DNA from 2 places in the Shewanella sp. A32 genome. Region 2 is predicted to be linked to the other one. Evidence: riboswitches for the same ligand, from Rfam matches in the RefSeq annotation. Region 2 holds a riboswitch; the other holds the start of a gene.

Region 1 (7,268 bases), on a different contig from region 2:
ATTAAAGGACGCAGCACATGTTTTTTCCCTACCCGGAGCAATACCGGTTGGCGATGCCGCCGATAATCACCGCGTTAATGGTGTGCTGGTCGCTGCTGGGACACGCAATTTTTGGAGATACCAGCCAATTTGCGTTGGTGATATTGCTCCTGCTATTTCCGCTGGTGCTGGGACTACATCTCTATCTCATTTGGGATGCCGGGGGTCTGAAACGACTGGACCAAGCATTTTATGCCTTTGTGCATGGGACATTAGCGTTCGTCGTATGGACCTTTTGTATTATGCATCTGGCGGGTAATAGCTTTGCCTGATGGCTAAAGCCAGGTGTTAATCACGCCGGTACTTGCATCCTCTGACGCTCACAGGTAAATTTGCGGTCCGTTCGCAGGAGGCCTGCCAGATGAGCGATTTTACCTATAATCCACCCCGACTCCCTTGGCTTGATATTCTTTATCAGGACCGAGATATCATAGTGATCAATAAGCCTTCAGGGTTACTTTCCGTTCCTGGACGGGCAGCCGAACATTATGACAGTGTGTTTAGCCGCGTATTGCAGCTACACCCACAAGCGCAGGTGGTACATCGCCTCGATATGGCGACCTCGGGGCTTATTGTTCTGGCATTACGACGCAACGCAGAACGTGAGCTGAAACGACAGTTTCAGGATCGTGAAACACATAAAATCTACTATGCCCGTATTGCTGGCCGACTCGAACATAATGGTACGGTTGATCTGCCACTGATCTGTGACTGGCCGAACCGCCCTCGCCAAAAAGTCGATTATGAAATAGGTAAACCTTCGGTCACACATTATGAAGTGATTTCTTACGGTCAACGTTCGACTCTGGTAAAACTGACACCGATAACCGGCAGGTCGCATCAACTGCGTGTGCATATGATGTCGTTGGGGCACCCGATTCTGGGTGACGGCTTTTATGCGGATGCCGACACCAAAGCGTTAGCACCAAGGTTGCTCCTCCATGCGGCACAGCTAAGTTTTAAACACCCATATTCTGGCGAAGTCATGACATTTAATTCACCAGTGCCGTTCTGCCTGCCAATGGCTGGACAGTAGCCGTTGAATTATTTCTTTACAGGACATTTGGCATAAAATTGCGATGTTCTCTGGTAAATGAACAATAAAAAACGTAAATTTATGCTTGATAAAAAAAACTAAAGGCAAGTGATTGTGGATACATCATTTCAAAGAGACCAACTGGATAACCAAATCCTTGAGGCGCTGATGCAGGATGCACGCACGCCCTTCGCAGAACTGGCTAAACGTTTCAACGTAAGTGCCGGTACCATCCACGTTCGGGTGGAAAAGATGAAGCAGGCTGGCATTATCATTGGGGCCCAAATCACCGTAAACCCAAAAGCCTTGGGTTACGACGTGTGCTGTTTTATCGGGATTAACCTGAAGAGTGCAGGTGACTACCCTGCGGCGATTTCCAAGCTCAATGCCTTGGAAGAAGTTGTGGAAGCGTATTACACCACCGGTAATTACAGCATCTTTGTGAAGGTGATGTGCCAATCTATCGAAGCGCTGCAGCACGTGTTAATCAATCGCATACAGTCGATTGATGAAATTCAATCGACTGAAACATTAATCAGTCTGCAAAATCCGATTGTACGCGCAGTAAAACCGTAACAAACTGATCTCAAAAAACAAAAGGTCGTTAATTCGGCCTTTTGTTGTTGGCTCAATCGACCTCGAACAGCTGCGTCATTATTTTGTATAGCTCAGTGCCTTGCTGCACTGCTGCCGAGGCAAAATGTAAAATTGCTGCGCCATCTTCAGGTGCGGTCAATAACTGCTCCTGTTCATCAATCGCTAAATCCAGTCTTAACAACCGCACCAATGGCTCACCAGCCTTAACCAAAGCGCCCGGAGCTGCAAGGTATTGCACTAGTCCGGCTCTTGGTGCGTGAAATTTACGATAGTTGTGCAAATAACAACCGTAACGTTTCATTTCCAGAGGTGCAATGGCTTCGGCCACAACACCACGGCAGTGCAAGAATGCCAGAATATTCTGTGCATCCTGGTGTGCCTGCGCCATATCGATCAACTCCTGGTTCCCCAGCTCCAGCGTAAATGCGGCCACAGGCACCGCCAACTTTCGCTGTTGAGACGCCAGGTAATCGGTTAACCGCCACCAGGGACAGAAGATCGCTTCATCCATGGCTCCGCCAAAAAGATTGGGAATAAACAGGGTAAACGGAATTGAAAACTCTTTCGCAGCCTGTTGCTGATATGCCGGACAATACAGATGCTGACAAGATTTCGGCCCCGTATGCAGGTCTAGCACAATATCAGCCTCACTCGCCATCAGCTGTAACGTGTAAGCCAGCCGTTGTCCGGTCGTCACCCCCCAAGGACTTTGCAGACGCCGCTGCAGGTTAGTCTGTAGCGCCTGGCGATAGGCGCTGACCAACTCAGCGTCTGCAAGGTGATAATGTTCGCTAACCCACTGCGCCAGCGGCAACTGATTATCCAGATATTGTCGATTCCAGTTCTCACCACTGATGGGATCAAAGCGTCCGAGGGTAAATTCACCGCTTTTCTGGTTAATCCCTAGCGGATTTGCTAAAGGTACCAGCGTGACATTGCCTTTCGGTGGGTGCGCTTGCCAATAACGCAGCAACTGCAGGATAACCGCGTTACCCTGCACTTCGGCACCATGCACATTCGCCTGAATATACACGGATGGGGCTGAGGCATCAGTGCCAATAAACCGATATACCGGTACTGTCAGCGGTTGTCCCGCGGCCAGTTCACCTACCGATAACCGCTCAGGCTGCATCAGACTTGCTCGACGTTTTCAAATAGCGAACGGTGCAATGCCGCAACAACATCCGCTGCTTCTGCCTCATGCACCAATACACATAGGTTATGAGGACTGGCGCCCTGGCATATCATTCGGACATTGTGCGATGCTAACACGCCAAAGACCTGCTGACAGATACCCGCAGTAGTCGCAATACGGTTACCAATAATCGCCACCAGTGCCAATTTATCCTCAACCCGCACACGGCAGTGTTGTGATAGCTCCTGCAGCAGCGCTTCCGTCAATAATCCCTGGCCACTGGACTCAGAACCGGTTTTATCCAGTGTCAGTGATACGTTCACTTCTGAGGTAGTGATCAAATCTACCGATATCTTATGGCGCGCCAGCGTTGCAAAAGTTTCCGCCAAAAAACCTTGAGCATGCAGCATCTGCAAGCTATGCAGGTTCAACAATGTTTGATCACGTCGCAAGGCTACCGCGCGGTACACCGGTGGATTTTCCACCTGATGACGGATCCAGGTTCCCCCTTTTTCAGGTTCTTTACTGGAGCCGACGAAAACTTGAATTTGCTGTCTTACCGCAGGCAAAATTGTTGCCGGATGCAACACCTTCGCACCAAATGTTGCCATCTCAGCGGCTTCATTGAAACTGATCTCTGGGATAGGTCTGGCGTTAGGTGCTAAACGCGGATCGGTAGTATAAATACCGGCGACATCGGTCCAGATTTCAACAGCGTTAGCATCTAATGCTTCAGCCAGCAATGCGGCCGAGTAATCGCTGCCACCCCGCCCCAAGGTAGTGGTACAGTTATTTGCATCAGCACCGATAAAGCCTTGAGTCACAAGTAACTGCTCACTAAGCTGCGGCAGCAATTGCGCTTGCGCTAATTGACGGATCTCCGTAATCTGCGGTTCTGCTCTGCCGAAGTTGCTATCGGTACGCATTACCTGGCGCACATCAAACGCACTGGCCTTCGCCCCCTTTTCCCGTAATACAGCAGCAAACAATACAGATGAACACCGCTCTCCTAACGACAGCAGATCATCGATGATTGCTTTATCGGTATTTTTTAGCAACTGCTGACTCAGTACATCTACCCGAGTGAGTAGCGCGTCAACGTCGGCGGCAACATCATCATTGCGCGGTAATTTATCCACAATCGCATATTGAATGGCGGCAATTTTCTTTAGTACCGCTAACCGCTGTGGTTCAGTTACACCAGGTTGTGCTAATTCCACCAACAGATTAGTGACCCCACTAGAGGCACTCACGACAACTAAGCGGGTGGCAGGATTAGCCAGTACGATATCGGCGCAGCGTCCCATCGCAAAATAATCCGCGACAGATGTACCACCAAATTTAGCAACAACGAGAGACATTACCTTACCTCCCTAGGACAAGGAGATAACAGGAGAAATAACATTGAATTCATAATCAGCCCCGAACAAAATTCGTTCGAAGAGCCTGGTGCTGATACAAAGGCACCCTGAGAAAGGGAAAATGATCCTCACCAGAAGCTCTCCACCATAAAAAGGTGACAGTCATCAGGATTCAGCCTGAACAACCGACCAGAGGATCCGCCAGATGATCCTGTAGCCTCGGCGTTAATCTCCCTCATGAACCGTTATCGGAGATTGGCCTCCTCGAGTTCACTACCTAGTTAACGCTCCTCTTCTGTTTCCCCGCGATTAAAGCGGGGACGCCGACATTACCAACAATAGACGCACTAAGTCAACGATAATTTCTTCGCTGCCAACTTTCTGCGAAGATTAGTAAAATTCAGTCACAAAATTCAGGCAACTCTGAGACGATATGAACCCGCTGACTGAACGGCCCCATCACTTCTGTTTGTCGACTGTCCCGACACGACACCAGATAAAGGACATCTTCCTGCACATAGTAATATGCATTCTGTTGATACTTACTGGCTAATTCACTTGCTTGCTCGTGACTGACAAACAGCACCCAACTTTTCTCCATATGGCTGTGATCTGGCGCAGTACCAATGATTACCCGGTATGGCACCAATAACTGCTCAATATCGCGTTGTAAGGCACGATCTAAAAGTCGATTTTGACAGGGTTCTAACTCTTGCCCTTGCGGGTTATGTGCGGTAATGATGGCAAAGGGTAAAGCAGAGGACAATGGCTGTGTAAGAAGAAAGCAGCAATCCAGGTAGTGTTGCCAAAGTTGTTCTAATCCGTCATTCATCAATCAGTAGCCCCTGAAGTAACCGGCGCCAGTTTAACAAAAGCTGAGGCACTCACCTAGTCTCTGAAACACTGTGTCATAAAATTGATGTTACTTTACGAAATTTTGCTGACTCTCGGCTGAATACCAACAGCATTTGTTAACATTTCATTTGTTAACAAATGCACAATAAGAGTACAATGTTAATACTCATCACAAATCGGTCATGTTTGTGCTGGCCGCTGGACATAGCGGTCACGATGTCTGACCAAAGCCCTTTGTGGTGCGCTTAAGCATCCGAAGGAAAATAAACTGGATATCTATGGAAATCAGGAACTAATTTCATCTCTGGATATCTCAGTTAATACAATTCGCGTACTGGTAACAACCGTATGCCAAAATTCAACTAATCATGCAGTGCCGACAATGTAATTTGGTTTCACCAGTACTGGAATGAAGTCATCAGGATTCATAGAAAGCAATTGAACATGAGCTCCGCTCGTGGTTAGAACAATCTGATTTATTAGGTACATGATATGCAGAACCCGCACATTCTTATCGTAGAAGATGAAGCAGTTACCCGTAACACGCTGAGAAGTATTTTCGAAGCTGAAGGATACGTTGTTACTGAAGCCAATGATGGCGCAGAAATGCACAAAGCCTTACAGGATAACAAGATTAACTTGGTCGTTATGGATATCAACCTGCCCGGTAAAAATGGGTTATTGCTCGCACGGGAACTGCGTGAAATCAATAATATCGGTTTGATTTTCCTCACTGGCCGTGACAACGAAGTGGATAAAATCCTGGGGTTGGAAATCGGTGCAGATGATTACATCACCAAACCATTCAATCCACGAGAATTAACCATTCGCGCGCGTAACCTGTTGACACGTGTTACCACAGCGGGCACTGAGCCGGAAGAAAAATCTGCGGTTGATAGCTATAACTTCAATGGCTGGAGTTTGGACATTAACAGCCGTTCGCTGGTCAGCCCAGAGGGTGAATCTTATAAGCTGCCGCGTAGCGAATTTCGTGCCATGCTCCACTTTGTGGAAAACCCTGGCAAAATTCTGACTCGTGCAGAACTGCTGATGAAAATGACAGGACGTGAACTGAAACAACACGACCGTACTGTGGACGTAACTATCCGCCGCATCCGTAAGCACTTTGAAAGCCATCAGGATACTCCGGAAATCATCGCTACTATCCATGGGGAAGGTTATCGTTTCTGTGGTCATCTGGAAGCTTAATTGTTCCATCTGAACTAGATTTTTATGAAGCCAGCGATTAGCTGGCTTTTTTATCAATTATTTTTGTCATAAAAAAACCCGCCAAATGGCGGGTTTTTTCTTCACTAAGCAAGCTTATTTAGCAGCTTTTTTAGCTTTGGTTTCAGCAATAACTTTTTCTGCAACGTTGGCAGGACATGCAGCGTAGTGTGAGAACTCCATAGAGAACTGACCACGACCTGAAGTCATTGTACGCAGAGTACCGATATAACCGAACATTTCAGCCAATGGCACGTCAGCCTTAACGCGTACGCCAGTCAGGCCAGCTTCCTGATCCTTGATCATGCCGCGACGACGGTTCAGGTCACCAATCACATCACCGACGTTAGCGTCTGGAGTGAACACGTCAACCTTCATGATAGGTTCCAGCAGCTGTGGACCCGCTTTTGGCATAGTCTGACGGAACGCAGCCTTCGCAGCAATTTCAAACGCGATAGCTGATGAGTCAACTGCGTGGTAAGCACCATCAATCAGTTCAACTTCTACGTCCAGTACAGGGAAGCCTGCTAGAGGGCCTTCTTTCATCATAGATTCGAAACCAGATTCAACAGCTGGCCAGAATTCACGAGGTACGTTACCGCCCACTACTGAAGACACAAACTTGAAGCCAGTGTTGGCTTCACCTGGTTTGATGCGGTAATCAATCTTACCGTACTGACCAGAACCACCAGACTGTTTCTTGTGAGTGTAGCTATCTTCAACGGCTTTAGTGATAGTTTCACGATAAGCCACCTGTGGCGCACCTACGCTCAGTTCAACACCGTGAGTACGTTTCAGAATGTCGACTTTGATGTCCAGGTGCAATTCACCCATCCCTTTCAGGATGGTGTCGCCAGTTTCCTGGTCAGTTTCCACCTGGAATGATGGATCTTCAGCAACCATTTTACCCAGTGCGATACCCAGTTTCTCAGAAGCACCTTTGTCCTTCGGAGTTACCGCAATAGAGATCACTGGATCTGGGAAGATCATAGGTTCCAGAGTACATTCGTGCTTAGGA
Region 2 (7,268 bases):
CAGCAACTTCAATTTTATACTTTGCCGGACGCGGTGCACGTTTTTTAGTCGGTTTAACTGCAGTTACAACACCTAAATCTTCAACAGAAAGACCAACGGATTCCATCTGCTGACGGATTTCTTCAATTTTAGCCAGACGATCTGCCTGAGCTTTGGCTTCTTCAGCAGCTTCTTCTTCGCGTTCAGTTACGATTTTTTCCAGTTTACTGGCAAGATCACGTAGTTCTTCAACGCTAAGATCTTTAACCGCTGCCTTAAAACGACGTGCGTGAGTCAATATTTCAAGAAATTCGCTCATATTTATTTTGATTCCACTTCTTATAAAACTTGGGATTTAAAAAGACACCATTGCGAATAATAGAAACATTACTTAAATGGATCAAATGAAATTCTGTTAATTGGCGATTTTTTTTAATTCCCATATTTTTTAGACTTAAATTCAGCACGTATTTTTCAGCGATTAGAAATTACCTTCAATAAATTGAAAATAAAACACCTGTTTAAATTATATTGACGTGAACGTAAACGTAGCATAGAGTTGCTGCAAACAGGAGGCACCCTGACGGGAACTCCGGTATTATCAAAACATTTGTTACGAGTGCAGCGAAGGACGTTCCTATGAAAGTAATGGTACCCGTAAAACGTGTGGTAGATGCCAACGTTAACATTCGAGTCAATGCCGAGCATACAGCGGTAGACACCGCCAATGTTAAAATGGCGCTCAATCCTTTTTGTGAAATTGCCGTAGAAGAAGCGGTCCGTCTTAAAGAAGCCGGAAAAGCCGACGAAGTGTTGGTTGTGAGTATCGGTCCCAAAGTGGCTCAAGAACAATTACGTACCGCAATGGCTTTGGGGGCTGACCGCGCTATTTTGGTTGAAACTGATGAAGTGTTATCACCTTTATCCGTCGCTAAAGTGCTCCAGGCAGTACAGTTACGGGAACAGGCAGACCTTATTTTGCTGGGCAAGCAGTCCATTGATGGTGATAACAATCAGACTGGTCAGATGCTGGCGGCTTTACTGGATGTGCCGCAGGCCACCTTTGCTTCAGAACTCCATGTCGATGGTGGACAACTGACCGTGAACCGTGAAATTGATGGTGGCGTACAAACATTGACATTACCGCTGCCCGCCATAGTGACCGCCGATTTGCGTCTCAATGAGCCACGCTATGCATCGCTGCCAAATATTATGAAAGCCAAACGGAAACCATTGGACACCGTTACTGCCGCTGAACTGGGCGTAACACTAAAACAACACCAGCAGATACTGTCAGTGACTCCGCCTGCTGAACGCAAAGCTGGGGTGATGGTGTCCTCTGTCGAGGAACTGGTAGATAAGCTGAAACATGAAGCAAAGGTGATCTGAGATGACCGTATTAGTAATTGCCGAACATGATAATGTCAGCCTGAAAGCTGAGACTGCCAAGGTGGTGGCTGCCGCCATAAATCTGGCTGATGAAATTGAAGTATTGGTTGCCGGCAGTGATTGCGCGACGGTCGTCGATACGGCGGCCAAATTGCACGGTGTTAAGCGGGTATTAGTCGCAGATAATGCGGTTTATCAAGCACAGTTTGCGGATAATCTGGCCAAGCTGGTCGCCAATATTGCCGTTGGGCATAGCCATGTGTTGGCGGCGGCCTCTTCGGCAGGCAAAGATCTGTTACCTCGAGTCGCAGCATTGCTGGATGTCGCGATGGTGTCCGAAATCATTAAAGTTGTTGATGCTGATACTTTCGTGCGCCCGATATATGCAGGTAATGCGTTGGAAACCGTGAAAAGCCTAGATGCGGTGAAGGTTGCGACTGTTCGCGTCAGTGCTTTTGATGCCATAACCAGCGACGCAAATGCCGATGTAGTGGTAATCGATCAGGTGGTGGCATCTGTGTGCCATGAGTTATCCCATACCATGGCGGTATCCGAACGACCAGAACTTGGTAATGCCAGAGTCGTCATCTCCGGTGGTCGTGCGCTGGGAAGTGCCGAAAATTTTGCTATGTTAGAAACGCTTGCCGATAAACTCGGTGGTGCAGTGGGGGCTTCTCGTGCTGCCGTGGACGCGGGTTATATCAGCAATGATCTACAGGTCGGACAAACCGGTAAGATTGTCGCTCCTGAACTGTATATTGCGGTTGGAATTTCCGGGGCTATTCAGCACTTGGCGGGTATGAAGGACTCGAAAGTTATTGTCGCCATCAACAAGGATCCACAAGCGCCAATTTTCCAGGTTGCGGATTATGGTCTGGAGGCTGACTTGTTTGAGGCGTTGCCAAGATTGGCAGAGTTGATTTAATTCAATATCTGCGTCAGGATAGGCAGCAACGGGCAGCACCCTTGCTGCCTTTTTTATTATCTGCCTCACGCCTGCTGGCGATCTGAGAAGTAGAGGCGCACCTGATATAAGTAACGGCAAGCTGGGTGATACCGTTTAATGTGCCGCGAAAGGATCCGGTGCCGAAACAGCTGGAACGATCAATTCCGCTGTTGGGGCTGTTCCCGAATAGGGGCAGCACTGCCATGGTAGGCTAGCAATAGTCGAATTAACTGCCGTGGAGCGCTACTGAAAAGACGTCGATCATCTATGATCGGCCAGGTATTCAACACAGTAATGTCTGTGACCTACCTTTTTGTGCCTCCCGCCGGTCACACAAGAATATATTAAAAATGACAGTACTCAGTTATGCCGATTCGGCACTTTCTCTTTTGCCCCCAGTGGTGGCAATCATCCTGGCGATCATGACGCGTAAGGTGTTGTTATCGCTTGGCGTTGGTATTCTTATTGGTACGCTTTTACTGAATCAATGGTCAGTGACTGACTCTGCTATTTATCTCAGTGACAAGGTGTCTGGCTTATTCTGGAGCAATGGTGCACCGAATAGCTGGAACCTGTATATCTTAGGTTTTCTGATTGTGCTGGGAATGATCACGGCGCTGATCACCGTCAGTGGTTCTGCCCGTGCTTTCGCAAACTGGGCTAAACAGCACATTCGCAAACGCCGCGACGCTAAGTTACTCACGATGTTTCTCGGATGTGTGGTGTTTATTGATGATTACTTCAATAGTCTGGTGGTTGGCAGTATCTGCAAACCGCTGACTGACCGTTATTATATTTCCCGGGCTAAATTGGCCTATTTGCTGGATTCGACAGCAGCACCGGTATGTGTGATCTCCCCGGTATCCAGTTGGGGGGCTTATATCATCGCGTTGATTGGTGGCATTCTGACGACGCATGGTGTGACTTCGATGGGACATCTAACCGCTTTTGTCGAGATGATCCCGATGAATTTCTATCCTTTATTTGCATTGTTGCTGTTGTTGTTTGTGGCGATGTTTGAGTTGGATGTTGGTCCGATGCGACGCCATGAACTCAGTGCGCGCAAGGGCCAACTCTATGATGAAGCCAAAGGCGTGCCTCCTGGCGCCACCGCGGAACTGGCAGAAGCCGAAACCGGTAAAGTGGGCGGTTTGTTTATTCCAATTTCGGTACTGGTTGTTGCTACGCTGTATTTTATGATTGCCAGCGGTGCTGATGTGCTCTCAAGCGAAGGCAAACCTTTTTCGGTGATTGGTGCCTTTGAAAAAACCGACGTGAGTTCGTCATTGTTTTTTGGTGCCTTGCTTGGTTTGTTCACCACCTTGGTATTAGCGGTGCGACAGAAACTGTCATTTAAAGAAATCGCTCTGGGCATATATGTGGGGGCTAAGTCGATGCTGCCAGCGATCTATATTCTGCTGTTCGCATGGACAATTTCCGGCATTATTGGTCAGTTGGAAACCGGTAAATTTATGGCGAGTCTGGCGGGCGGTAATATTCCGTTTGCGCTGCTGCCAGCGGTATTGTTTGTGCTGGCTGGGTTTACGGCTTTTGCTACTGGCACCAGTTGGGGCACCTTTGGCATTATGTTGCCCATCGCGGCAGATATGGCGATGGGAACGCATCAGGGGATGATGTTGCCAATGATGGCAGCCGTATTGTCAGGTTCGGTATTTGGCGATCATTGCTCACCAATTTCAGACACGACTATTTTGTCTTCTACCGGCGCGAGCTGCCACCATATTGACCATGTTATGACGCAATTGCCTTATGCATTATTAGTCGCCGTTATCTCGCTGGGAGGCTATCTGGTGATGGGCTATACCGAGTCGGTCGCATTGGGCTTGTTATCTTGTTTAGTGTTATTTTTTATTGGGTTGTTCTGGTTCCGCTTAAAATCCGATAACTAGTCATACCGCATAAAAAAACGCAGCGACTGCTGCGTTTTTTATCACGATAACTGCTCAATGCTAACCATTGATTACATCAATCCCCGGCGTTTCAACAGTCCATCGGTGGTGGGTTGTTGCCCGCGGAAATTCTCATAAGCTTCCATTGGTGGCACGCTGTTGCCAACTTCACGAATTGCCTTACGGAACTTCATGCCGATATCACGATTGAGTCCCCCTTGTGTCTGCACATAAGCAAAGGCATCTGCCGCGAGGATCTCACTCCACATATAGGCGTAATAACTGGCGCTGTAGCCGCCTGGGAATGAATGCGCAAAATAGCTGGAACGATAACGTGGTGGTACTGCTGCTAAATTCACCCCATGTTTTGCCAATGCTTTAGCTTCAAACTGTTCAACATTTTGCAGGGGCGCATCTGCACTCAGGCTATGCCATTCCAGATCCAGTAACGCAGCGGACATATACTCAAGCGTATCAAAGCCCATGTTGAAGCTACGGGAGCGCAATAGTTTGTCCAGCATATCTTTCGGCAGCGGCTCACCAGTCTGATAGTGCTTGGCATAGTTGGCTAACACCTGCGGATGACCGGCCCAATCTTCTTCAAAGGTGGATGGAAACTCGACAAAGTCTCTTGAAACAGCGGTACCAGAGAGGCTAGGGTAGGTGACATTAGAAAACATGCCGTGGGTGCCATGACCAAGTTCATGGAACATAGTGGTGACCTGGTCATAACTGACAAACGTTGGTTCGCCATCAGGTGCTTTCTGGATATTCATGACATTGACCACCACTGGTTTTTGCCCCAGTAGCGTGCTTTGCCGGACAAAAGAACTCATCCAGGCCCCGCCACGTTTGCCTTCTCGGGCAAAATAGTCACCGTAGAATATCGCCAAGCTAGTGCCATCAGCATCAAACACTTCCCAGGCTTTTACATCTGGATGATATACCGGCAGATCGGGTCTTGGTTTAAACGTCACGCCGTAAAGTTGATTAAGGGTGTAGAATACGCCGTCCTGCAGTACCCGATTGAATTCAAAATAGGGTTTCAGGCTGTTCTCATCCAAGTCGTATTGCTGTTGTCGCACTTTTTCAGCGTAATAAGCCCAATCCCACGGCTGCAGGGTGAAGTTGCCGCCGGTCTTGGTGATCATCGCCTGAATGGCGTTAGCTTCTTGCTGCGTATTTGCTACCACCGCTGGCACCATCGAGCCAAACATCTCAAATACTGCTTGTGGCGTTTTCGCCATTTGTGGTGCCAAACGATAGCTGGCCCAATTATCAAATCCGAGCAATTGCGCTTTTTCGGCGCGCAGTTGGGCCAAACGGGCAACCAGTGATACCGTTTCATCTGCGCCGCTGAGCCCTCGGTTCGCCGATGCCTGCCAGATTTTCTGACGCAGTTCGCGGTTATGCAGTTGTGCTAACACCGGTTGTCGCGTGGTATTAGTGATATTCAGCAGGTATTTACCTTCATAGCCTGCGTCTTTGGCATCTTTGGCGGCATTGCGGATGGCGGAATCAGACAAACCATCAAGTTGCGCCACATCATCTATCACCACGGCGCTAGCTTTGGTAAGTCTTAGCAGTCGCTGCTGGAATTCGTTGGTAAGCTTGGACTGTTCTTCATTGAGGACTCGAATTTGCAGTTTCTGTGCTTCGCTCAACTGTGCGCCGGCCAAGACAAAGCGCTGGTGATAGTCTTCAATGAGCCTTATCTGCTCGGCATTCAGCCCCAACTGTTGCCTTTGTTGATAGAGCGTATCAATACGGGCGAATAGTGTAGGATTAAGGTTGATATTGTCGGTGTGTGCCGCCATTTTGGGCGCCATTTCGCTCTGAATACGACGGATTTCTGGGGTACTGTTGGAACCGCTCAGATTGTAAAAAACAGCAGAAACGCGACCCAGGAGTGCACCTGATTTTTCCAGTGCCACAATGGTGTTGTCAAAGGTAGGTAGTGCTTCCTGATTGGCAATCGTCTGGACTTCTCTGTCATGCGCGGCAATCCCAGCTTCCAACGCGGGCTGAAAGTGCTGCGTGTGGATCTGGCTGAAATCTGGGGCTTGATACTGCAATACGCTGGGACTAAAGAAGGGATTCTGCTGCACTGCGTCAGTGACTACTGCAACCTGCGATTTATTGTCATGACCGACACAGCCGGTCAGTAACAAGGCTTGTCCCAGTGCCAATGCTAAAAGAGTTTTGTGCATATTATACGGTTCCATTGTCGTTAGCAGATGAACGCTGCACGCTAACAATCACGACTTAATCCAAACTGAAACACTCGGTTTTGAAGGCGTTACCTCGGACTGAAATTGTAACAATTTGATTAACTTTATCCCGTGGCATATGCGCTCAGACACAGTGCTGGGCGCTGATTTTTGGGTGTAAACAGGGTAATATGAGCCTCATCCAATACTCAGGGAGCAGCGGTTTTGGCTCAGCTTTACTTTTACTATTCGGCGATGAATGCCGGGAAATCCACGTCTTTACTGCAATCCTCATATAACTATCGTGAGCGTGGTATGAACACCTTGGTGATGACCCCGGCGATTGATAATCGCTTCGGTACCGGCAAGGTGGCATCTCGTATTGGTCTGGAAAGTGATGCACTGATATTTCATGGTGATGACGACCTGGTGAAAATTATTGAGTCTGAGCACCAGCAAACGTTTATTCATTGTGTGCTGGTGGATGAGTCCCAATTTTTAAGCAAAGAACAGGTTAAGCAGTTAGCTTATGTCGTCGATAAGCTCGATATTCCCGTGCTGTGTTATGGCCTGCGTACTGACTTTCAGGGAGAACTTTTCAGTGGCAGTCAGTATTTGCTCGCATGGGCCGACAAACTGGTAGAGCTTAAAACTATCTGTTTCTGTGGGCGCAAAGCCAATATGGTGGTGCGCCGTGATAGTGAAGGTCATCCGGTAAGAGAAGGGGTGCAGGTTGCGATTGGTGGCAATGAAAGTTATGAATCTGTGTGCCGTAAACACTTCCGCGAACTGATTTGGGACTGATGATTTCAACTAGCCATTAAGCCGTTACCC

What was found. A riboswitch is a leader RNA that binds a small molecule or an ion and turns the genes downstream of it on or off. The one in region 2 is predicted to bind lysine.
Region 1: it holds a riboswitch for lysine, as region 2 does, so the genes downstream of both, lysC (lysine-sensitive aspartokinase 3) here and PY479_RS01210 (Na+/H+ antiporter NhaC family protein) in region 2, are expected to answer to the same signal.

The regions. Positions count from the first base shown of each region.
Region 1 covers NZ_JARFTS010000006.1:1,623-8,890, reverse strand. Annotated here, with positions in the region: gene PY479_RS06490 (hypothetical protein) at 18-311, shown strand; gene rluA (bifunctional tRNA pseudouridine(32) synthase/23S rRNA pseudouridine(746) synthase RluA) at 401-1,075, shown strand; gene asnC (transcriptional regulator AsnC) at 1,190-1,651, shown strand; gene PY479_RS06475 (succinylglutamate desuccinylase/aspartoacylase family protein) at 1,704-2,804, opposite strand; gene lysC (lysine-sensitive aspartokinase 3) at 2,804-4,168, opposite strand; lysine riboswitch at 4,296-4,471, opposite strand; gene PY479_RS06465 (DUF3293 domain-containing protein) at 4,569-5,000, opposite strand; gene arcA (two-component system response regulator ArcA) at 5,516-6,232, shown strand; gene fusA (elongation factor G) at 6,347-7,268, opposite strand, start outside.
Region 2 covers NZ_JARFTS010000001.1:277,240-284,507, forward strand. Annotated here, with positions in the region: gene PY479_RS01195 (H-NS family nucleoid-associated regulatory protein) at 1-298, opposite strand, end outside; gene PY479_RS01200 (electron transfer flavoprotein subunit beta/FixA family protein) at 619-1,368, shown strand; gene PY479_RS01205 (FAD-binding protein) at 1,370-2,293, shown strand; lysine riboswitch at 2,376-2,568, shown strand; gene PY479_RS01210 (Na+/H+ antiporter NhaC family protein) at 2,665-4,224, shown strand; gene PY479_RS01215 (M3 family metallopeptidase) at 4,296-6,434, opposite strand; gene PY479_RS01220 (thymidine kinase) at 6,660-7,238, shown strand.